Regions from separate parts of the Nocardiopsis sp. NPDC058631 genome, predicted to be linked through region 1. Evidence: predicted binding sites of a transcription regulator. Region 1 holds the regulator's gene; each other region holds the start of a gene.
What was found. The regulator HrcA, encoded in region 1, represses chaperone genes, less so after heat shock. The targets are predictions, from matches to a motif close to TTGGCACTCTCNNNNNGAGAGTGCCAA.

Region 1 (7,082 bases):
ACGGGTGACGGAGCGCTCAGCGGCCCAGGGCACGACCGTGTCGACCCCCGCCTCGGTCATCATCTCCACGGCCAGTTCGCCGCGGTCCCCCTTGGGAAGTGCCTGGACGACGGTCAGGCGGGGGCGGGGCGCGGGTTCCTCGCTGCGCTCCACCACCGCACAGACGATGTGGTCCCTGCCCACGGCGGACACGGTGCACCGGGCCCGCAGGCCGAGACCGTCGGACAGGTCGACGGTCTCACCCTCCCTGATGCGCCGTACCACCGCGGCGTGGTGCCCCTCGGTACCGCCCACGGTCACCCGGTCGGCCGCCAGTTCGGCGGTCCCGACCAGGAAGACCGGCGGTGTCACTTGGCGCCGAAGGCGTCACGGAGCTTGGCGAAGAGGCCGCCGTGCCCGGGGCTGAACCGGCCCGGGGACTGGTCCTCGCCGCGCAGCTCGGCGAACTTGCGGAGCAGGTTCTCCTGCTCCTCGTCCAGCTTGCCCGGGGTCTCGACGTCGACGCGGATGCGCAGGTCGCCCCGCCCTCCCCCGTCCAGGTGGGTGACGCCCTTGTTGGACAGGGTGATGACGTGGCCGGAGTTGGTACCCGGACGCAGGTCGATGTTCTCGGTCCCGTCGAGGGTGTCGAAGGCGAAGGACGCGCCCAGCGCGGCGGCCGTCATGGGGACGGTCACCGTGCACTGCAGGTCGTCGCCCCGCCGCTCGAAGGTCGGGTGGGGTCGCTGAAGGATCTCCAGGATGATGTCGCCGCGGGGTCCGCCGTTGGGGCCGACCTCGCCCTCACCCGCGAGCTGGATCCGGGTGCCGTCGTCGACGCCCGCGGGGATCTTGACGGTCCGGGTGACCTTCTCGCGTACCCGGCCCTCCCCCGCGCAGTCGCCGCACGGGTTGGTGATGACCGAGCCCTGGCCCGAGCACTGCGGGCAGGGGCGGGAGGTCATGACCTGACCCAGAAAGGAGCGGGTGACCTGGGAGACCTCGCCCTGACCGTGGCACATCTCGCACGTGGTGCGGTGCGAACCGGCCGCGGTCCCCTCGCCCTGGCACGTCTCGCACAGGATCGCGGTGGGGAAGGTGATCTCCTTGCTGACCCCGAACGCGGTCTCCGCCAGGTCCAGCTCGACACGGATCTTGATGCTGCGACCGCGCCGGACCCGGTCCCGGGGGCCACGCCCGCCGGGCTGACCGCCGCCGAAGAAGGCGTTCATGATGTCGTCGAAGGCGAAACCGCCCGCGCCGCCACCGAAGCCTCCCGCGCCGCCACCGCCGGGAGCGTAGGGGTCCTGACCCATGTCGAACATCCGACGCTTGTTCTCGTCGGAGAGGACCTCGTAGGCCTGGGTCACCTCCTTGAAGCGCTCCTGGGTGGCGGGGTCAGGGTTGATGTCCGGATGGAGCTCGCGTGCGAGCCTCCGGTACGCCTTCTTGATCTCGTCCTTGGACGCGTCGCGACGCACCCCGAGAACCTGGTAATAGTCTCTGGCCACTGAGTTACTGTCCTGCCAAAATCTGTCCGACATACCGAGCCACGGCGCGTACCGCTCCCATTGTTCCCGGATAGTCCATCCGGGTGGGTCCCACAACACCGATCTTGGCGAGCGACTGGTTTCCCACACCGTAGTCGGCCGAGACGATGGAGGTGGACCGGAGACCCTCGTGGAAGTTCTCCGCGCCGATGCGCACCGTGAGCATTGACGGGTCCTTCGCCTCACCCAGCAAACGGATGAGGACCATGTTCTCTTCCAGCGCCTCCAGGACGTCCCTCAGGCTGGCGGCGAAGTCCACGGCGGCGAGGTTGGCCGTCCCCGCGAGGACGATCTTCTCCTCGTGCCGTTCGACGAGGCTCTCCAACAGGACGGAGAGGACGGCCACCGCCATCCGGCGGTGTTCGGGCGGGACCTGCGCGGGCAGGTCCTCCACAGCGTCGGGCACCTCTCCGAGGTGCAGCCCGGAGATGGCGCGGTTGAGCATGGAGCGCAGGTCGTGGACCGCGGTCCCGTTGACCTCTCCGAGTCCGTCGATGACGCGCTGTTCGACCCTGCCAGTGTCGGTGATCACGACCATCATGACCCGCTGGCCCCCGAGGGGGACCAGCTCGACGTGCTGGACCGACGACCGGGTCAGCGAGGGGTACTGCACGATCGCGACCTGGCGTGTGAGCTGGGCGAGGAGCCGCACCGTCCTGGCGACGATCTCGTCCAGGTCCACCGCTCCGGCGAGGAAGGACTCGATGGCGCGACGCTCCGGCGCCGACAGGGGCTTGACCGAGGAGAGCCGGTCGACGAAGAGCCGGTACCCCTTGTCGGTCGGGACGCGTCCCGCGCTGGTGTGGGGCTGGGCGATGTACCCGTCCTCCTCCAGCGCGACCATGTCGTTGCGAATGGTCGCGGGGGAGACCCCGAGCCTGTGCCGATCGGCCAGTGCCCTGGATCCCACGGGTTCGTTCGTGTTGACGAAGTCCTCCACGACCGCGCGCAGGACAGCGAGCTTGCGCTCGTCCAGCAACTCGCCACCTCCTGGCACTCCGGGTTCCTCGGTGCCAATTCTATGCCCGACCGCAAACCCGGACGGGTACCCGCCGGTAGTAACGCCGGTGGGCACGCCCGATCTTCCCTCCGGTGCGGCGACGTGCGCCACGGCACGGGTGAACCGACACCCTCCCCCACTAGACTGCACGACCGTGGCTACCAAGGGAACCGGCCGCTACGGCCGCGACGTACTCGCCGACGACTGGCGGCTGCCCCGCAAGGGTGCCGTACGCGAGGTCCCCCTGAGGCGGGACCTGGTCGTGGAGGACGCCGACCAGGCGTTCTGCGGAGCAGTTTTGACCTGGGACAAGTCCAGTGTGACGCTGGAGGACCGCGCCGGCCGCCGCAGGGTCTTCGACCTCGGCCCGGCCGCCTTCCTGCTCGACGGGAAACTTGTGACCCTGGTGCGCCCGGCCGCGGCGCCGAGGGGGCCCCTGCGCAGCGCCTCCGGTTCGGTGGCGGTGCCCGGCGCCGCCGCGCGTACGGCCCGCGGGAGCCGGATCTACGTGGAGGGCGTGCACGACGCCGAGCTCGTGGAGAAGGTCTGGGGACACGACCTGCGCGTCGAGGGGATCGCCGTCGAGTTCCTGGAGGGCGTCGACGACCTGCCCTCGATCGTGGCGGACTTCTCCCCCGGTCCGGGACGCCGCCTCGGGGTCCTCGTGGACCACCTGGTCCCGGGTTCCAAGGAGAGCCGGATCGCCGAGCGGGTGCGCGCGGAGCACGTACTGGTGGCCGGCCACCCCTACGTCGACGTCTGGCAGGCCGTGCGGCCCGCCGCCGTGGGGATCACGGCCTGGCCCGAGGTTCCGCGCGGCCGCCCCTGGAAGGAGGGCGTCGTCGAGGCCCTGGGGTGGCGGCTGGAGACCGGTGAGGCGTGGCGCCGGATCCTCGGATCGGTCGGTACCTATGCTGATCTGGAGCCGTCCCTGCTCGGACGTGTGGAGGAGCTCATCGACTTCGTCACGGGACCCCACCCGGACGAACCCTAGGACGTGCCGTCGCGTCACAGTAGGGTGCCTGCCCCTGACGGGGCCGTTTTCGCGGTGGTGCGGCCCCAGGACCTAGGATTCTGCCCAGGGCGCGGTCCGGGCACCCGGTGTCCGGGGCCGCGGTCGCCCGCCTCCGGCCCTGCGCGGTCGTCGGTACAGAGCGAAAGTACAAGAACCGCCACTCACCAGCGGAGCCAAGGAAGAGCATGAGCGAGACCCCGACGAACCCCCCGTCCCCGGAGGACCCCGACCAGGACCGGCAGCCCCAGCAGCCGGACGGCGGGCAGCAGGAGTACGGCCGGCAGGACGAGGGCCGACCGCCCCAGGCGGGATACGACCAGCCCTCGGACGCGCAGTCGCCGTACGCGCCCCAGCCCGAGCAGGGCCACCAGCCCGGCCCGCAGCCGCCCTACGGGCAGCCCTCGGGCGCACAGCCCTCGTACGGGCAGCCGCCCCAACCCGGGTACGGGCAGCCCCCGGGCGCCCAGTCGCCGTACGCGCCCCAGCCCGAGCAAGGCCACCAGCCCGGCCCGCAGCAGCCCTACGGCCAGCCGGGGTACGGCCAGCCGTCCAGCGGACAGCCGGCGTACGGCCAGCCCTCGGGCGCCCAGTCGCCGTACGCGCCCCAGCCCGAGCAAGGCCACCAGCCCGGCCCGCAGCCGCCCTACGGGCAGCCCCCACAGCCCCAGCAGCCCTACGGCCAGCCCGGTTTCGCCCCTCCCGGCGCGGGTGCCGAGCAGCCCTCCCACGGACAGCCGTCCGGCGCGCAGCCCGCATACGGGCAGCCGCCCCAACCCGGGTACGGGCAGCCCCCGGGCTCCCAGTCGCCGTACGCGCCCCAGCCCGAGCAAGGCCACCAGCCCGGCCCGCAGCCGCCCTACGGGCAGCCCCCACAGCCCCAGCAGCCCTACGGTCAGCCCGCGGGCGCGCAGCAGGGGTACGTCCCGCAGCCCGACCACGCCCAGCAGCCGCATGCCTACGGCCAGCCGCAGCAGCCGCAGCACCCCGGCGCCTACGGCCAGCCGCAGCCTCCCGCGCAGGGGAACGACAACAGCACGCTGGTGGCCATGCTCGCCCACCTGTCGGGTTTCGTGATCGCCTGCTTCGGCTGGATTCCGCCGCTGGCGGTCTACCTCGCCAAGCGCAACCAGTCGCCGTTCGTGCGCCACCACGCCTCGGAGGCGGCGAACTTCCAGATCACACTGCTGATCCCGTACATCTTCGCCTGGGTCGTCTTCATCGCACTGGGTATCTTCTTCCCGAGCCTGTCCTGGATCGGCTCCCTGATCATCGCGCTCGTCTGGATCGTGTCGATCGTGTTCGGGGTCATGGGGGCCAACGGAGCGAACAAGGGGACCTGGTACCGCTACCCGGTCAGCATCCGCCTGCTGAAGTGACGCGCACTCCCCCCCGACCTGAGCGAGTCCACACGAAGGAACCACCATGTCGCACCCGAACAACCCGCCCGAAGACCCCTACGGCCAGGGTCAGCAGCCAGGCCACGACGACGGCTCCGGCGGCTACCCCGGCCAGCAGCCCGGCGGTTACCCGCCGCCCCCGCAGGGCGACCCCTCGCAGGGGTACCAGAGCGGCGGTTACCCGCCGCCCCCGCAGGGCGACCCCTCCCAGGGGTACCCGGGTGGCGGCTACCCCGGCCAGCCCGGATACCAGCAGGGCGGGTACCCGCCCCCCGGTCAGCCCGGCGGCTACCCCGGACAGGAGCAGACCGGCGGCTACCAGGCGCCCGGGTACCCGCAGGGCGGTTACCCTCCCCCGGGCTACCAGCCCCACGGGGGTTACCGCGAGTCGTCGGCGACGACCGGCCGGCCCAACTCCGAGGAGCGGACCACGGCGCTCCTGGTCCACCTCAGCGGAATCCTGCTGGGCTTCCTCGGTCCGCTGGTCATGTACCTGGTGAAGAAGGACGAATCGCCCTTCCTGCGCCACCAGTCGGCACAGGCGCTGAACTTCCAGCTCCTGCTGATGATCGGTTACGTCATCTCGGTCCCGCTGTCCTTCATCTTCATCGGCGGACTCCTGATGCTGGTGCTGTGGGTGATGGCCATCGTGTTCGGCATCCTGGCCGGCACGGCGGCCAATCGCGGCGAGTGGTACCGCTACCCGTTCAACGTCGACTGGGTCAAGTAGCAAGGTCCGCGGACACCGTGGGAACGCCCGAGGGGGCCCGTGCGTGCACGCACGGGCCCCCTACGTGCGCGCCACCTCAGGTGAGGTCGCGCACCACGGCGTCGGCGAGCAGGCGTCCCCTGCGGGTCAAGACGGCGCGGCCGGCGTCGTGGGCGCCGGGCTCCAGCAGGCCGTCGGCGACGGCGCGCTCGGCCGCGGCGCGCCCGTGCGGCTCCAGCAGGTCCAGCGGGCACCCCCGCTCCACGCGCAGTTCCAGCAGGATCCGCTCGAAGCGGCGCTCCTCCGCTGTGAGCACCTCGCGGGCCTGACCCGGGCTGTCGCCGGCGGTGAGGCGCGCGGCGTAGGCGGCCGGGTGCTTGACGTTCCACCAGCGGGTGCCCCCGACGTGGCTGTGCGCGCCGGGTCCCACGCCCCACCAGTGCCCGCCGGTCCAGTAGAGGAGGTTGTGGGCGCTGCGCCCCTCGGGGGTACGCGCCCAGTTGGAGACCTCGTAGGCCGTGAACCCGGCCTTCGCCAGAGCGTCGTCGGCCATCAGGTAGCGGTCGGCCATCGTGTCGTCGTCGGGCTCGGTGAGCTCGCCCCTGCGCACCCGGGCGGCGAGGCGGGTGCCCTCCTCGACGATCAGCGAGTAGGCGGACACGTGGTCGGGCCCGGCGGAGACCGCAGCGTCGAGGGAGGCGCGCCAGTCGTCGTCGGTCTCACCCGGCGTGCCGTAGATCAGGTCGAGGTTGACGTGGTCGAACCCGGCCTCGCGAGCCCACCCGACGCACTGCTCCGGGCGCCCGGGGGTGTGGCCGCGCTCCAGGACCTTCAGCACGTGCGGGCGGGCGCTCTGCATGCCGAAGGAGATCCGGGTGAACCCGGCCTCGCGCAGGCGCACCAGGTACTCCGGTGTGACGGTCTCGGGGTTCGCCTCGGTGGTGACCTCGGCCCCGGGGGTGAGACCGAACCGGTCGCGGACCGCGGCGACGATCCGGCCCAGGTCCTCGGCGGACAGCAGGGTCGGGGTCCCTCCGCCGACGAACACGGTGCTGACCGGGGGCCTCGGCCCGGACAGGGCCCGGTCGGCCAGTGCGACCTCGGCGACGGCCTGGTCGGCGTACGTGGCCCGGGAGGCCGTGGCCGTCCCGTCCCGGGAGACGAGTTCCTCGGCCGTGTAGGTGTTGAAGTCGCAGTAGCCGCAGCGTGTGACGCAGAAGGGCACGTGGACGTAGAACCCGAGCGGCTGCTCGCCGAGTTCGGCGAGGGAGGCTGCGGGCAGTTCCCCGGTACGCGGTACGGGGTCGCCGTCGAGGGCAACGGAAGGCATGCCTCCAGTGTCACCGACACGGCGGCGTGCCCCGGTCGGGCCGCCGCCGCGACGCGCACGGCGCGGACCCGGCACACGGAGAGATGGGACACACGCTTTCGC
Region 2 (7,082 bases), on a different contig from region 1:
GAGCAGCCACTCCATCCCTTCGAGGCGCTGGCGCACCTCCTCGCTGACCGCGCCCTGCGACTTCTGCTCGGAGACGTGCTCCTGTGCGGCCTGGGAGAGCAGGTCGCGCATCCGGTCGGAGACACCGGACTGACCTCCCGCGTTGAGGAAGTTGTGGTTGGTCTGTTCCACCGAGGTGCTCCTTTGGTTCTGGCGCTCCCGTGCCCATACGGGGGAGTGGAGGGTTCCGGACGGGTCGGGTTCTCGATGGTCCCCGGGCGGGCGGCGCTCCCGCGGCGGTTACCGGCCCTTCGTGACTGGAGTGTGACTTTCCGTATATGTCCGAGACAGGGTCAGGGAACTGACCGAAACTCGGGACAGGCCACCCCCATGAGCCTTCCGGGTGAATCCATGAGAAGGAAAAGACTTCAGCGGTCGCCAGTTTAACGACCGGGGCTCCTCCGCCCCCAGGGGAGGGCGAAAGATCTGGGTGAGAGAGGTAACGATATGGGGTCCTTCCCCCCGCCATCGGGCAGGCGGCAGGCGCGGGCGCCGCCGTCGGATCACCCCGAGGAGGCGGGGTCCACCTCGCGGCACAGCAGGCAGAAGGGCCGGTCGCCGATCCTGGTGAGGACGACCGTCACCGACTCCGGACCGGAGGCCCGCAGATCGCGGCGCAGCTTCTCCGTGTCCACCGCCGATCCGCGTTTCTTGATCGTTACCGTTCCGGCGTCCAGTGCACGCACCGCAGACCTCAGACGCTTCAACGAGAACGGCAGCACCTCCACCACCTCCAGCACCCGCCACAGCGGGGACACGGCCGCCGTGTCCGCGGTGAAGTACGCGATCCGCTCGTCCAGCAGCGCCCCGCCCACCCGGGCGGCGGCCTCCGCCACCAGGTGCGACCGCACCACGGCCGGGTCGGGGTCGTACAGGTAGCGCCGCGCCGGGGCCACGGGAGCCGGCCCCAGGCCCGGGTCCGCGTCCAGGTGGGCGACCGCCCCCTCGCGGGCCAGGAGCCCCTCCCGCTCGTGCAGGACCGTCGCCCGCCGGCGCACGCCCGACGCGCGGGGCCCGCCCTCCGCGGCGTCCCCGGCCAGGGCGCCGAACCACAGCGCCGTCTCCTTCAGCTCGCCGTCCACCGAGATCCACTCCGCCGTCGCACCGCCGGGCAGGACCTCGTGCGGGATGCCGGGCGCCGCCTTCAGGCACGCGGCGTCCGCACCCTCCGCGAGCTCCGTCGCCACGTCCCACGGAGGGGAGTAGGCGGCGGGATCGAAGACCCGGCCGCGCCCGCCCCGTCTCGCCGGGTCGCAGAACAACAGCGGGTAGCGGCCCACCGCGGCCGCGTCGGCCTCGCCCTCGCGGACCCGGGCCAGGCCGGACAGGCCCAGGGCCTCGATGTTGGCGCGGGCCACCGCCACCGTCAGCGGATCGGAGTCCACACCCTCCACCGGGACGCCGCGACCGGCCAGCGCCAGCAGGTCGGCGCCGATCCCGCAGCACAGGTCGCCCGCGACGCCGCCCTCCGGCACCGCCCCGGCCACCGCCGCCGTCCGATCCGCCCGGTAGTCGGCCACCACGCGCCGGGTGGACTGCTCCAGGCCGTTCGGGGTGAAGAACATCCGCCCGGCGCGGTCGCCGAACTTGGCCCGGCCGCGCTCGCGGAGGGAAACCTGGGTCAGGAGCGCGTTCACGAGCTCCGAGACGGGTAGGTCGGGTGCGAGGGCGGCCACACGGGGGTCGGCGCGCAGCAGGGACGCCGCTCCCAGCTGGTCCCGGACGGCGCTCCCCGGATCGACGTCCGCCAGCACCTCCCGGCCCGCGTCGGTGAGCAGCGCCTCGAAGGCGGGCACGCGCATGGGTTCCCCTCAAGCGTCGAAGAGCGGTCGGCGAGGAGCGGCCCCCTGCCCCGCGGGGCCCGCGGGGCGCCACGGCGCGGTCGGCGGAGCGGGGCGCCCGGCGGAACTCCCTGACCGGGGGTCACGTTCTCATTTCCATTCTGGCACTCTCGGGGGTAGAGTGCTAATCGCGACGACGCCGGTCTGGCACCCGCGACGACAGGCCGCCTCTGTCGCCCCTTTTTCGCAGTCGGTCCGTGCATCAGCACGGGCCGGAGCCAGTACACCGCAACTTTGAAGGGGGAGGTCACACCGTGTCGACCGCCACCAAGACCGTGTTGAAGCCGCTCGAGGACCGCGTCGTGGTCAGGACGCTGGAGGCCGAGCAGACCACCGCTTCCGGTCTGGTCATCCCGGACACCGCCAAGGAGAAGCCCCAGGAGGGCGAGATCCTCGCCGTGGGTCCCGGCCGTTGGGACGACGAGGGCGACAAGCGCATCCCGCTCGACGTCAAGGTCGGCGACGTCGTCCTCTACAGCAAGTACGGCGGCACCGAGGTCAAGTACGACGGCCAGGAGTACCTGGTCCTCTCCGCCCGCGACCTGCTCGCGGTCGTCGAGAAGTAGGTCTCGACGGGGCCCGGTCCGCCGGGCTCGGAGCCAGGCATCCCGCACCGGTCGGCATATCGCCGGGCGGGGCGGGATGCTCCTTTTCGACCAGCCTCAAGAGGAAGCACCCACATGCCGAAGATCCTGGAGTTCGAGGACGACGCCCGTCGTGCCCTCGAACGGGGCGTCGACCGCCTCGCCAACGCCGTCAAGGTGACGCTCGGCCCGCGCGGCCGCAACGTCGTCATCGACAAGAAGTTCGGTGCCCCCACCATCACGAACGACGGTGTGACCGTCGCCCGTGAGATCGAGCTGGACGACCCCTACGAGAACCTGGGCGCCCAGCTGGTCAAGGAGGTCGCCACCAAGACCAACGACGCCGCCGGTGACGGCACCACCACCGCGACCGTCCTGGCCCAGGCCCTCGTCCGCGAGGGGCTGCGCAGCGTCACCTCCGGCGGGTCCCCGCTCTCCCTCAAGAAGGGCATCGACGCCGCGGCCGCCCGCGTCTCCGAGATCCTCCTGGAGCGCGCCCGCCCCGTCGAGGAGCGTGAGGACATCGCCTACGTGGCGACCAACTCCGCCCAGGACGCCCAGATCGGCGACCTGATCGCCGAGGCGTTCGACAAGGTCGGCAAGGACGGCGTCATCACGGTGGAGGAGGCCCCCACCTTCGGGATGGACCTCGACTTCACCGAGGGCCTCCAGTTCGACAAGGGCTACGTCTCGCCCTACTTCGTCACCGACGGCGACCGCCAGGAGGCGGTGCTGGAGGACGCCCTCATCCTGATCAACCAGGGGAAGATCAGCAGCCTCAACGAGCTGCTGCCCCTGCTGGAGAAGGTCGTCCAGAGCAAGAAGCCGCTCCTGATCATCGCCGAGGACATCGACGGCGACGCGCTGGGCGCCCTGGTGCTCAACAAGATCCGGGGCACGCTCAACGTGGCCGCCGTCAAGGCACCCGGCTTCGGTGAGCGCCGCAAGGCCATGCTCCAGGACATCGCCGTCCTCACCGGCGGCCAGGTCATCGCCGAGGAGGTCGGCCTGACCCTGGAGAACGCCGACCTCGACGCGCTGGGCAGCGCCCGCCGCACCGTCATCACCAAGGACGCGACCACGGTCGTGGACGGTGCAGGCGAGCAGTCCGAGATCGACGACCGCGTCCGCCAGATCCGCAAGGAGATCGAGGCGAGCGACTCCGACTGGGACCGCGAGAAGCTCCAGGAGCGTCTGGCCAAGCTCGCGGGCGGCGTGTCCGTCCTGCGCGTCGGTGCCGCCACCGAGGTGGAGCTCAAGGAGAAGAAGCACCGCCTGGAGGACGCCATCTCGGCGACCCGCGCGGCCATCGAGGAGGGCATCGTCGCCGGTGGCGGCGCCTCCCTGGTGCACGCGGCCTCCGCCCTGGACGACCTCGGCCTGACCGGCGACGAGGCCACCGGTGTGGCGATCGTGCGCCGCGCCCTGGTCGAGCCCGCCCGGTGGATCGCGGAGAACGCGGGCGCCGAGGGCTACGTCGTGACCCACCGCATCTCCGAGCTGGAGGTCGGCCACGGTTACAACGCGGCCAAGGGCACCTACGGCGACCTGGCCGCCGAGGGGATCATCGACCCGGTCAAGGTCTCCCGTTCGGCCGTCCAGAACGCCGCGTCCATCGCGGGCATGCTCCTGACCACCGAGGTCCTGGTGGTGGACAAGCCCGAGGACGACGCGGACGACCACGGCCACGGCCACGGTCACTGACCACGCGCCGCAGGCCCGGTGACGGGCCCGGCGTGAGCTCGGCCCGGGGGCGGGACACGACAGTGTCCCGCCCCCGCGCACTACCACGCGTATCCCACCTTTCACTCTGGAGTGGGTGGCGTTTTCGGACGATTTTCCCAAAACGTAACCATTCCGTAGTTGGTGATTGGAGCGGTTGGGTCCCGCAGTGGGGGCATCATTCCTAACGTGACGGATGCAGGCGCCCGGGGGGGCGCTACCGCGCAGCGGCCAAGAACGCACGGGCAGGCGGACTCCGCGGCCCGCGAGACAGGATTGAACCATCTGGGGTCGCTCGCGGTCCGGGGGGACGACGGGGCCATGGACTCGCTGTTGCGCGAGGTCCGGCCCATGGTGGTGAGGTACTGCCACGCGCGCCTCGCCCGGGTCTCGGGCCTGGCCCACCACTCCGACGACGTGGCGCAGGAAGTGTGCATCGCCCTGCTCTCGGCGGTACCGCGCTACCAGGACCGGGGCCGGCCCTTCGCGGCCTTCGTGTTCGGGATCGCCGCCCACAAGGTCGCCGACACCCTGCGTGTCGCGGGCAGGGTGGAGACGGTGCCCACCGACGCGGTGCCCGAGCAGGCCGACGACGGCCCGGGGCCGGAGGAGTCGGCGGTGCGGGTGATCGAGGCCCAGCGCGCGAGGGAACTTCTGGACGAGCTGCCCGAGCAGCAGCGCAAGCTCCTGGTGATGAGGGTGATCGCAGGACTGACAGCGGATGAGACGGGACATGTACTGGGAATGTCGGCGGGCGCGGTACGGGTCGCCCAGCACCGAGCTATTGCTCGGCTTCGGCAGGTGGCCGTGGCGAACCGCCTCCTCCCCTGAGCGCGGCGGGCGCCCCCGCCCCGGCCATCGCGTGTGCCCCGACCGGCCGCGGGCCCACGGCCACTGCCGCTACCCCGGCCCGGCCGCCCGCCGCCGCTCCCACTGGCACTGAGTCCCGCCGCGCCGCACGACCCGGACGGCCGCCCCGCGGCCCCGGGGCCTCCGGTGCCCCGCCCCGGAAGCCGCCGGCCCGGAGCCGCGCAGAACGGGCGAGGGCCGGGCAGACGCCCTTCCGCAGGACCGGGCCCAAACCGTGATCCCGCTCACTTTCGCCCCGTGGTGACGGGTCAAACACCTCTTTCCACCGGGGCGGCACAGGTCGACGACCTAGGATGAGACGACACGCGGGGGCGAACCGCGCAGGTGTGCCGGGAAAGCGGAGGTTGTGTCATGGGCCAGGAGTACAGCGACTACGGGGACAAACTGCTACCGCCGGGGTTGACCTACGACGACGTGCTCCTCGTACCGGCCTACTCCGACCTCCAGCCCGGTGACGTGGACACCACCACCCGGCTGTCCCGCAACATCACCCTGACCATCCCCCTGCTCTCCGCGGCGATGGACACCGTCACCGAGGCGCGGATGGCCGTGGCCATGGCGCGCCAGGGCGGCGCGGGCGTCCTGCACCGCAACCTCTCGGCCGAGGACCAGGCCAGCCAGATCGACCTGGTCAAGCGCTCCGAGGCCGGTATGGTCACCGACCCCGTCACCTGTCAGCCGGAGGACGACCTCGCCGAGGTCGAGCGCCTGTGCGCCCACTACCGGATCTCCGGTGTCCCCGTCACCGACGCCTCCGGCACCCTCGTCGGCATCGTCACCAACAGGGACATGCGCTTCGAGAGCGACCGCACCCGGCTGGTCCGCGACGTCATGACCACTGAGAACCTGGTCACCGCCCCCGTCGGCGTCAGCCGCGCGCAGGCCTTCGAGCTGCTCCGCAAGCACAAGGTCGAGAAGCTGCCCCTGATCGACGGGCAGAACCGCCTGCGCGGCCTGATCACCGTCAAGGACTTCATCAAGAGCGAGCAGTTCCCCGACGCCACCAAGGACGCCGACGGGCGCCTGGTCGTCGGTGGCGCCGTCGGCGTCGGAGCCGAGGCCGAGGAGCGCGCCAGGCTGCTCGTCGAGGCCGGGGTCGACTTCGTCGTCGTGGACACCGCGCACGGCCACTCCTCCGGGCTCGCCGACATGATCGCCAAGCTCAAGGCCAACTCCCGCGCCGACATCGTCGCGGGCAACGTCGCCACGCGGGCCGGGGCCCAGCTGCTCGTCGACGCCGGAGCCGACGCCGTCAAGGTCGGCGTGGGTCCCGGCTCCATCTGCACCACCCGCATCGTCGCCGGTGTCGGCGCGCCGCAGCTCACCGCCATCCTGGAGGCCGCCAAGGCCTGCGGCCCGGCGGGCGTGCCGCTCATCGCGGACGGTGGGCTCCAGTACTCCGGCGAGATCGCCAAGGCCATCGCCGCGGGAGCCAGCACGGTCATGCTCGGCAGCCTGCTCGCGGGCGTCGAGGAGAGCCCGGGCGAGCTCATCTTCATCAACGGCAAGCAGTTCAAGGCCTACCGGGGCATGGGATCGCTCGGAGCCATGCGCGGCCGCTCCTTCTCCAAGGACCGCTACGCCCAGGCCGACGTCGCCTCCGAGGACAAGCTCGTCCCCGAGGGCATCGAGGGCCAGGTGCCGTTCCGCGGACCGCTCCAGGCGGTCGCCCACCAGCTCGTCGGGGGCCTCCACCAGTCCATGTGGTACGCGGGGACCCGCACCGTGGCCGAGCTCCGCGAGCGCGGCCAGCTGATGCGGATCACCAGCGCCGGACTGCGCGAGAGCCACCCGCACGACATCAAGATGACCGTCGAGGCGCCCAACTACAACGCGCGCTGACGAGCACGGCGCTGACGGCGCGGGCCGCCCGGGGGACTCCTCCCGGGCGGCCCGTTCGCCGTGTCCCCCCGTGGGTGGCTCCCTCCCGCAGGACGGGCCGGGCACCGCCCACCGGAGGCCTCACACGGCCATGACGCGCAGCGGCGCGGTCCGCGGGCCCCCGGCCGAGTCGTAGCGTTCCCAG
Region 3 (7,082 bases), on a different contig from region 1:
CAGGAGCTGGAGGAGGGCACTGAACGTTACGTCGAGCGACAGGAGGAGCTGGAGGCCGCCCAGGAAGAGCTGGTCTCGACGCTCCACGAGCTCCAGCAGACCGAGCTCGAACTCGGCGAGATGCGCGAGCCCCTGGCCGCCCTGGCCAGCGCCCTCTACCAGCAGCCGGACGGTGGCATGCTCACCACGCTCACGTCGGGCACGCTCGACGACGACCTCCAGACGCAGTCCTACGCGGCGAAGATCTCCGAGGACAACCAGGCGATGATCCAGGAGGCCACCGACCTGCGCGAGGAACAGGTCGATCTGGCGAGCCAGGCGCAGGAGCTCCAGACCACCACGCAGTTGGAACAGGTCGAGCTGGCCGCTGAGGTCGAGAATCTGCGCGAGCAGTCCGAGGAGAGCTCGAACGAGCTCACCGCGGAGCTGGAGGAGCGCGGTATCGACCCGGAGGCCTACATGGCCGCAGCCGACTGTGACGCCTCCGCCGCGTCGAACGCGGACGGCCAGCCGAACGGCCTGCTGCCGGGCAACTCCCTCTGCGACCTGTACGACGACAAGCAGTTGCGCGCCGACGCCGCCGTCGCCTTCCTCGAACTCAACATGAGGTACGTGGACGAGTACGGCGAGAACATCTGCATCACCAGCGCCTACCGCGACCTGCCCAACCAGAACCGTGTCTACGGCGAGGTCGCTCCGGGGTTCGCCGCTGTACCCGGTACGAGTAACCACGGACTGGGCCAGGCGCTCGACCTCGGCTGCGGCATCCAGAACTTCAGGTCCGAAAGGTGGAACTGGATGGAGACCAACGGGGCGGACTTCGGGTGGACCCACCCCGCCTGGGCCAAGTCCAGCCCCTTCGAGCCCTGGCACTGGGAGTACGGCGGCTGAGTTGGTTCCGGGGGCGGTCCGTGCGGGCCGCCCCCGACGTGTGTCCGGCGGGCCCCCGGCCGTTCGGGAGCACCCGTGGCGCAGGGGCGGAACCCTCGGCGTAGGGGTCAGACGGTCTCCGCGGCGACCTCACTCGTGCAGTGGGAGCACCGGATGGCCTTCTTGTCGATCTCGGAGCAGCAGTAGGGGCAGGGCCGTGTCGTGGCCTCCTCGGCCTTGACGAACCTCTGCATGAGCTTGCCGAGCGGCAGGACCACGAGGAAGTACAGGACCGCGGCGGTGATCAGGAACGAGACCAGGGCGTCGACGAACGTGCCGTACATGAAGCGGCTGCCGTTGATCTCGAAGTAGAGGTCGGCGAACGTGGGGATGCCGCCGAAGATCCCGATCAGCGGGGTGATGAACCCCTCGGTGAACGCGGTGATGAGGTTGGCGAAGACCGTGCCGATCACGACCGCGACAGCCAGCTGCACCAGGTTTCCCTGGAACAGGAACTTCTTGAAGCCTTCCATGGAACAGCCCTACGTACTCGATGTGGTTGGGGTCGCCGGGCGTCCGGGGGGCGCGCACCGGCGCCCGCCAGCTTTCACCACCACAGGTCGGCGGTCAACCGCGAATGGTGATGGACAGGCGCGACGCGGTGGAGTGCCCCGCCAGGCTCCGGGCCTCCGCGGGCGTGGCGGCGATGAGGATGAGCGCGCCGCCCTCGCCGCCCCGGTCGGACTCGGAGGGCAGGGCGAGGACCGGACGGTCGCTGACCACCTCCACGGCCGGTCCCGCCCGAGCCGGGGCGAACTCGTCGGGGCTCCCCGCGGCGAGGACGTCCACCCGGCTGCCGGGTGAGAGGAGGCCGACCGCCCCGGGGTCCGAGACCCGCACGGGGACGGCGACCAGGCCGGGTCCGTACGGGCGGGCGGGAGGGTCGGCCAGGCGGGCGTCGGTGATCACCTCGCCCCGGCGCACCGGGGACGTGAGGGACAGTCCGGCCGTCTCCGTGCCGGACTCCAGCGCGCCGTCGGGGACGGAGCCGGCGGGCAGGGGCCGGGGGGTGAGGTCGCGCGCGGTGAGCGGTGCCGTGGCGTCGAGGTCGCGGGCGGCGACGAGGACCTGTTCGGTGGGCGCCGGGGGCGGGCGTACCGCCAGCACGGCGCTGAGGAGCGCGGCGGCGGCGAGGAGGGCGGCGACGGCGCGCCGGTACCGGTCCAACAGGCGGGTGAGCGCCCTGCGGTGCCGGTAGGGGGGTGGTGCGTTGGTCATGGTCCAACGCTAGGCCGCGGCGGGGCCGATCGGCCGTTGTCCACAGGCCGGACGTGCCGAGCGCCGCCGAGGACTCGGCGGCGCTGCGTCGGTCAACGGCCCCGCGGCTCAGCCGGCCGCGGCGGCGGTGCTGCTGGCCGTGCTGGTACCGGAGCCGGTTCCGCTGCTCGCCTTGGAGCCGGAGCCGGAGCCGGAGCCGGAGCCGGAGTCGGTGGAGGAGCTCTTGGCGTCCGTACCGGAGGAGGCGGTGCCGCCGGACTCGGAGGAGCCGGAGTCCTTGCCTTCGCCGGAGCCGGCGTTGGCCCCGGTCAGGACGGAGCTGTTGGAGGTCTTGCCGCTGTCGGTGCGGTAGAAGCCCGAGCCCTTGAAGACGATGCCGACGGCGGAGTACACCTTGCGCAGGCGTCCCTCGCACTCGGGGCAGACGGTCAGCGCGTCATCGCTGAAGCTCTGCACGACCTCCATCTGGGCATCGCACTCGGTACACGCGTACTGGTACGTAGGCACTGTTCCGGGTCCTCCTTGCTGGCACTCTCGCCCGTTGACTGCTAAATAGTACGCGCTCGCCGACCGGGGCCGCGACAGCACCCGGCGCGGAACGCGCACGGCGGCGGGACCGGTGCCGGATCGGTGACGGCGCGGGGGCGCGACCGCCACCGACAACGCTCCGTCCGGTCCGGTTAATCCCCGGGGCCACGGGCCCGTACCGTCCGCGCCCTCGCCGCCCCGACACGCCGGACCCGGTGCCGGAGAACCGGTGTCCCGAGCCGGGCGCCCCGGCGGCGCCCGTGCGGGGCGCCGGGGTCACGCGGGGCCGCGCCCTCCCGGCCACACCCCGGATCCGAGCACGCGCAGCCCGCCACCGGGCGTGAGGACGGCGTCCACCGGCCGGTCGTGCGGCTCGGCGGGCAGGGAATCCACGAACTCGTCGTCGTGCACCAGGGCGATCGCGGGACTGTGCGGCCCCTTGTACGCGAGCGCGCGGTCGTAGCAGCCCGCGCCGCGGCCCAGACGGTTCCCCTTCCCGTCCACGGCGAGGGCGGGGCAGACCACCGCGTCCGCCCGGGCCGGCGCCCCGGGACCGTAGCGGTGGCCTGTGGGCTCCATGAGGCCGTGTCCGGCGGGGGCCAGGCTGTCGGGCCCGTCGAAGGCAGCCCAGTCCAGTTCGCCGCCGGGCAGGAACACGGGCAGCAGCACGTACGTGCCGCGCTTCCACAGGGCCGTCACCAGCTTGCGGGTGTCGGGTTCCCCGCCGACGGAGTAGTAGCACGCGACGGTTCCGCCCATGGCGAGCCACGGGAGGCCCATCAGGGTGTCCCTGACCGCTGAGCCGATCCGCGCGCGCTCCTCGGCGCCGCGCGCCCTCCGCCGCGCGAGGAAGCCCTCGCGCAGCCGGTCCTTCTCCGACGGTTCCCCGTCACCACCGGTCCCGTTCATGCGCCCAGTGTGGCACCGGGCCGACCGGAGCCGCGAGGGGCCGTCACCGACGCGGCGGCCCGACGGGCTCGGCGGGTCCTGCCGCAGGTGGTGAACTCGGGATGGCGTTTTGCGCTCGTTCTCCCGAAAGAGCGGGAACTTCTTGACACCCGGCAGGGCGTCGGGGCTCCGGGACGGTCGGAGTCTGTCCTAAAGTGCCGACATGAACGACGCATCCGACCACAAGCGACCCCCGGTATCCGCGCCCGTCACCAAGGCGGTCGTCCCCGCGGCCGGCCTGGGGACGCGGTTCCTGCCCGCGACCAAGGCAACGCCCAAGGAGATGCTGCCGATCGTGGACAAGCCCGCGATCCAGTACGTCGTGGAGGAGGCGGTCGCCGCCGAGCTCAAGGACGTCCTGATGATCACGGGACGCAGCAAGCGTTCCATCGAGGACCACTTCGACCGGGCCTACGAGTTGGAGGAGGCGCTGGAGGCCAAGGGCGAGGACGCGCGGCTGCGTTCGGTGCGCGAGTCCAGCGACCTCGCCCAGGTCCACTACGTCCGCCAGGGGGAGCCCCGGGGGCTCGGCCACGCGGTGCTGTGCGCGGAGGCGCACGTGGGCGCGAACCCGTTCGCGGTGCTGCTCGGCGACGACCTCATCGAGTCCGCCGACCTCCTGCGCCGCATGATCGAGGTCAGGGAGCAGCGCGGGGGCAGCGTCGTCGCCCTCATGGAGGTGGAGCCCGAGCAGGTCTCCCTGTACGGGTGCGCGGGCATCGAGCCCACCGACGAGGAGGATGTCGTCACCGTCACCGACCTGGTCGAGAAGCCCGCGCCGGAGCAGGCCCCGAGCCGTTGGGCGATCATCGGCCGCTACGTCTGCGACCCGGCGGTCTTCCCCGTCCTGCAGGAGACCCCGCCCGGACGCGGAGGGGAGATCCAGCTGACCGACGCGCTGCGCGAACTCGCCCGGCGCAAGCCCGAGGACGGCGGGACCGTGTACGGCGTCCTGTTCCGCGGACGCCGCTACGACACGGGCAACAAGGCCGACTACATCCGCACGGTGGTGGACTTCGCCTGCCGCCGTCCCGACCTCGCGGACGAGCTCCTGCCGTGGCTGCGCGACTTCGTCGACCGCCACGACGCCGAGCGCTCCTGACCCGGTCGCGCGGGGGAGCGGCGCGCACGGTGCCGGACGTGGCGACAATGGGACGCGCCTCACCTCCTGAGGGAGGGGAGACGCTCCGCCCCAGGAACCGCGACAACGGAGGAACCCCCGTGAAGAGCGTCGAACAGCACGTCGCCGACGTCCTGGCCCTCATCGCCGACCCGCAGCCCACCGAACTGGACCTGCTCCGGGCCCACGGCTCCGTACTCGCCGAGACCGTCGCCTCGCCGGTGTCGCTGCCGGGCTTCGACAACTCGGCCATGGACGGGTACGCCGTGTGCGCCGCCGATCTGGACACGGCGACCGCCGACGCCCCGGTCCGCCTGCCCGTGGTCGGCGACATCCCGGCCGGAGACCCCTCCCCGACGGCGGTCCGTCCGGGCCTGTGCGCGCGCATCATGACCGGTGCGCCCATGCCTTCCGGGGCCGACGCGGTCGTGCCCGTCGAGTGGACCGACGGCGGCGTGGCCACGGTGGCCGTCGACCGCCCGGTCCGCGTCGGCAACGCCGTCCGCCCGGCCGGCGGCGACGTGGTCGAGGGCGCGGTCGTGCTCCGGCCGGGCGTGCGGATCGGAGCCGGGGAGATGGGCGTGCTGGCTGCCGTCGGGCGCCGCTCGGTGACCGTCTACCCCCGTCCCCGCGTGGTCGTCCTCTCCACCGGTGAGGAACTGGTCGAGCCCGGACGCCCGCTCGGACCGGGCCAGATCTGGGAGTCCAACAGCTTCATGATCGCCGCGGCCGCCCGCGACGCCGGATGTGACGTCCACCGGCACGGGTCCGTCGGGGACGACCCACAGACGGTGCTCGACACCCTGGAGGGCCTGCTCGTCCGGGCCGACGTCGTGGTCACCACCGGCGGGGTGAGCATGGGCGCGTACGACGTCGTCAAGGAGGTGCTCACACGGGAGGGCACCGTGGAGTTCACCCAGGTGGCGATGCAGCCGGGCAAGCCCCAGGGCTTCGGCACGATCGGTCCGGACCGGACCCCGATCATCACCCTTCCCGGCAACCCCGTGAGCGCCTTCGTCTCGTTCCAGATCTTCGTCCTCCCGGTGCTGCGCCGCCTGCGAGGTCTCGACCCCCGGCCCCTGCCGGGCACGCGCGCGGTGCTCACCGCGCCGGTCACCTCGCCGCGAGGCCGCCGCTCCTACCTGCGCGGAGTCTTGGAGGAGCCGCCGCACGGGCGCGGGACCGCGCCCGCGGTGTCACCGGCTCTGCGCCAGGGCTCCCACCAGCTGTCTGCGCTGGCCGGGGCGAACGCGCTGATCGTCGTGCCCGAGGAGACCACGGAGCTGGCCGCGGGCAGCGCCGTCGACGTGGTGCGTCTTCCCGAACCCGCCTGAGGGGCGGGGCCCTCGGCGGGCCGGGACTTCGCGGATCGGTGGGCGGACCGTCACCGGGGTGCCGTACGGTCGTGGTTGGTGGGCTCCGGCGCACCCGGACGCGGCCGTCCCGGCCGTGTTCTACGTACGAGCGCAGAAGCTGGCGGACCGATGAGCGACACCCCACGGGCGGAGAGGGCAGACCATCCCTCCGGCTTCACCCACCTGGACGCCGCCGGCGCGGCGCGCATGGTGGACGTCTCGGAGAAGCGGGTGACCACGCGCACGGCCACCGCCACCGGCCGGGTCATGCTCGGCGCGGAGGCCGTCGCCGCCCTGCGCGGGGGTTCCGTGCCCAAGGGCGACGCCCTGGCGGTCGCCCGGATCGCGGGTATCCAGGGAGCCAAGCGCACACCGGACCTGGTACCCCTCTGCCACCCCATCGCCGTCCACGGCGTGGACGTGGACCTCACCGTCGTGGACGAGGGCGTCGAGATCACCGCCACGGTGCGCACGGCCGACCGCACGGGTGTGGAGATGGAGGCGCTCACCTGCGTCATGACCGCGGCCCTCGGCCTGGTCGACATGGTCAAGGCGATCGACCCCGAAGCCGAGGTCACCGGGGTGCGGGTCGAGGAGAAGACCGGCGGCAGGAAGGGCCACTGGAGGCGCGGTGGCCGCGGTGAGTGAGGCCGGGGGCCGGACCCACCGCGTCGCGGTGGTGACCGCGTCCAACCGGGCGGCGGCGGGGGTCTACCCGGACCGTTCCGGGCCGGTCGTCGCCGACCGGCTGCGCGCCCTCGGCTGTACGGTCGTCGGCCCGTGGGTGGTTCCGGACGGCGCCCCGGTGGCGGAGGCGATCAGCCGGGCCCTGGACGAGGGGGCCGACGCGGTCATCACGACCGGGGGCACGGGTCTCACCCCGCAGGACCTCACACCCGAGGCGACCAGGCCGCTGCTGTCGTACGAGATCCCCGGGATAGCAGAGGCGCTGCGCGCGGCGGGCCGCGACAAGGGCGTGCCCA

Region 2: groES (co-chaperone GroES) is a predicted target of HrcA. The motif match lies at 1,982-2,008, and genes of this name have one in related genera.
Region 3: ACFWTE_RS20520 (FmdB family zinc ribbon protein) is a predicted target of HrcA. The motif match lies at 2,674-2,700, and genes of this name have one in related genera.

Annotation. Positions count from the first base shown of each region.
Region 1 is NZ_JBHXQY010000096.1:11,094-18,175, forward strand. It holds gene ACFWTE_RS24490 (16S rRNA (uracil(1498)-N(3))-methyltransferase) at 1-351, opposite strand, end outside; gene dnaJ (molecular chaperone DnaJ) at 348-1,490, opposite strand; gene hrcA (heat-inducible transcriptional repressor HrcA) at 1,495-2,508, opposite strand; gene ACFWTE_RS24505 (DUF3097 domain-containing protein) at 2,684-3,523, shown strand; gene ACFWTE_RS24510 (DUF4870 domain-containing protein) at 3,730-4,920, shown strand; gene ACFWTE_RS24515 (DUF4870 domain-containing protein) at 4,967-5,671, shown strand; gene hemW (radical SAM family heme chaperone HemW) at 5,748-6,980, opposite strand.
Region 2 is NZ_JBHXQY010000011.1:53,277-60,358, forward strand. It holds gene ACFWTE_RS06320 (hypothetical protein) at 1-171, opposite strand, end outside; gene ACFWTE_RS06325 (SAM-dependent methyltransferase) at 543-1,841, opposite strand; gene groES (co-chaperone GroES) at 2,135-2,446, shown strand; gene groL (chaperonin GroEL) at 2,561-4,168, shown strand; gene ACFWTE_RS06340 (sigma-70 family RNA polymerase sigma factor) at 4,376-5,017, shown strand; gene guaB (IMP dehydrogenase) at 5,408-6,898, shown strand; gene ACFWTE_RS06350 (PLP-dependent aminotransferase family protein) at 7,019-7,082, opposite strand, start outside.
Region 3 is NZ_JBHXQY010000065.1:26,212-33,293, forward strand. It holds gene ACFWTE_RS20505 (D-alanyl-D-alanine carboxypeptidase family protein) at 1-891, shown strand, start outside; gene ACFWTE_RS20510 (MscL family protein) at 999-1,403, opposite strand; gene cpaB (Flp pilus assembly protein CpaB) at 1,498-2,148, opposite strand; gene ACFWTE_RS20520 (FmdB family zinc ribbon protein) at 2,257-2,655, opposite strand; gene ACFWTE_RS20525 (5-formyltetrahydrofolate cyclo-ligase) at 2,953-3,585, opposite strand; gene galU (UTP--glucose-1-phosphate uridylyltransferase GalU) at 3,788-4,726, shown strand; gene glp (gephyrin-like molybdotransferase Glp) at 4,846-6,078, shown strand; gene moaC (cyclic pyranopterin monophosphate synthase MoaC) at 6,229-6,747, shown strand; gene ACFWTE_RS20545 (molybdenum cofactor biosynthesis protein B) at 6,740-7,082, shown strand, end outside.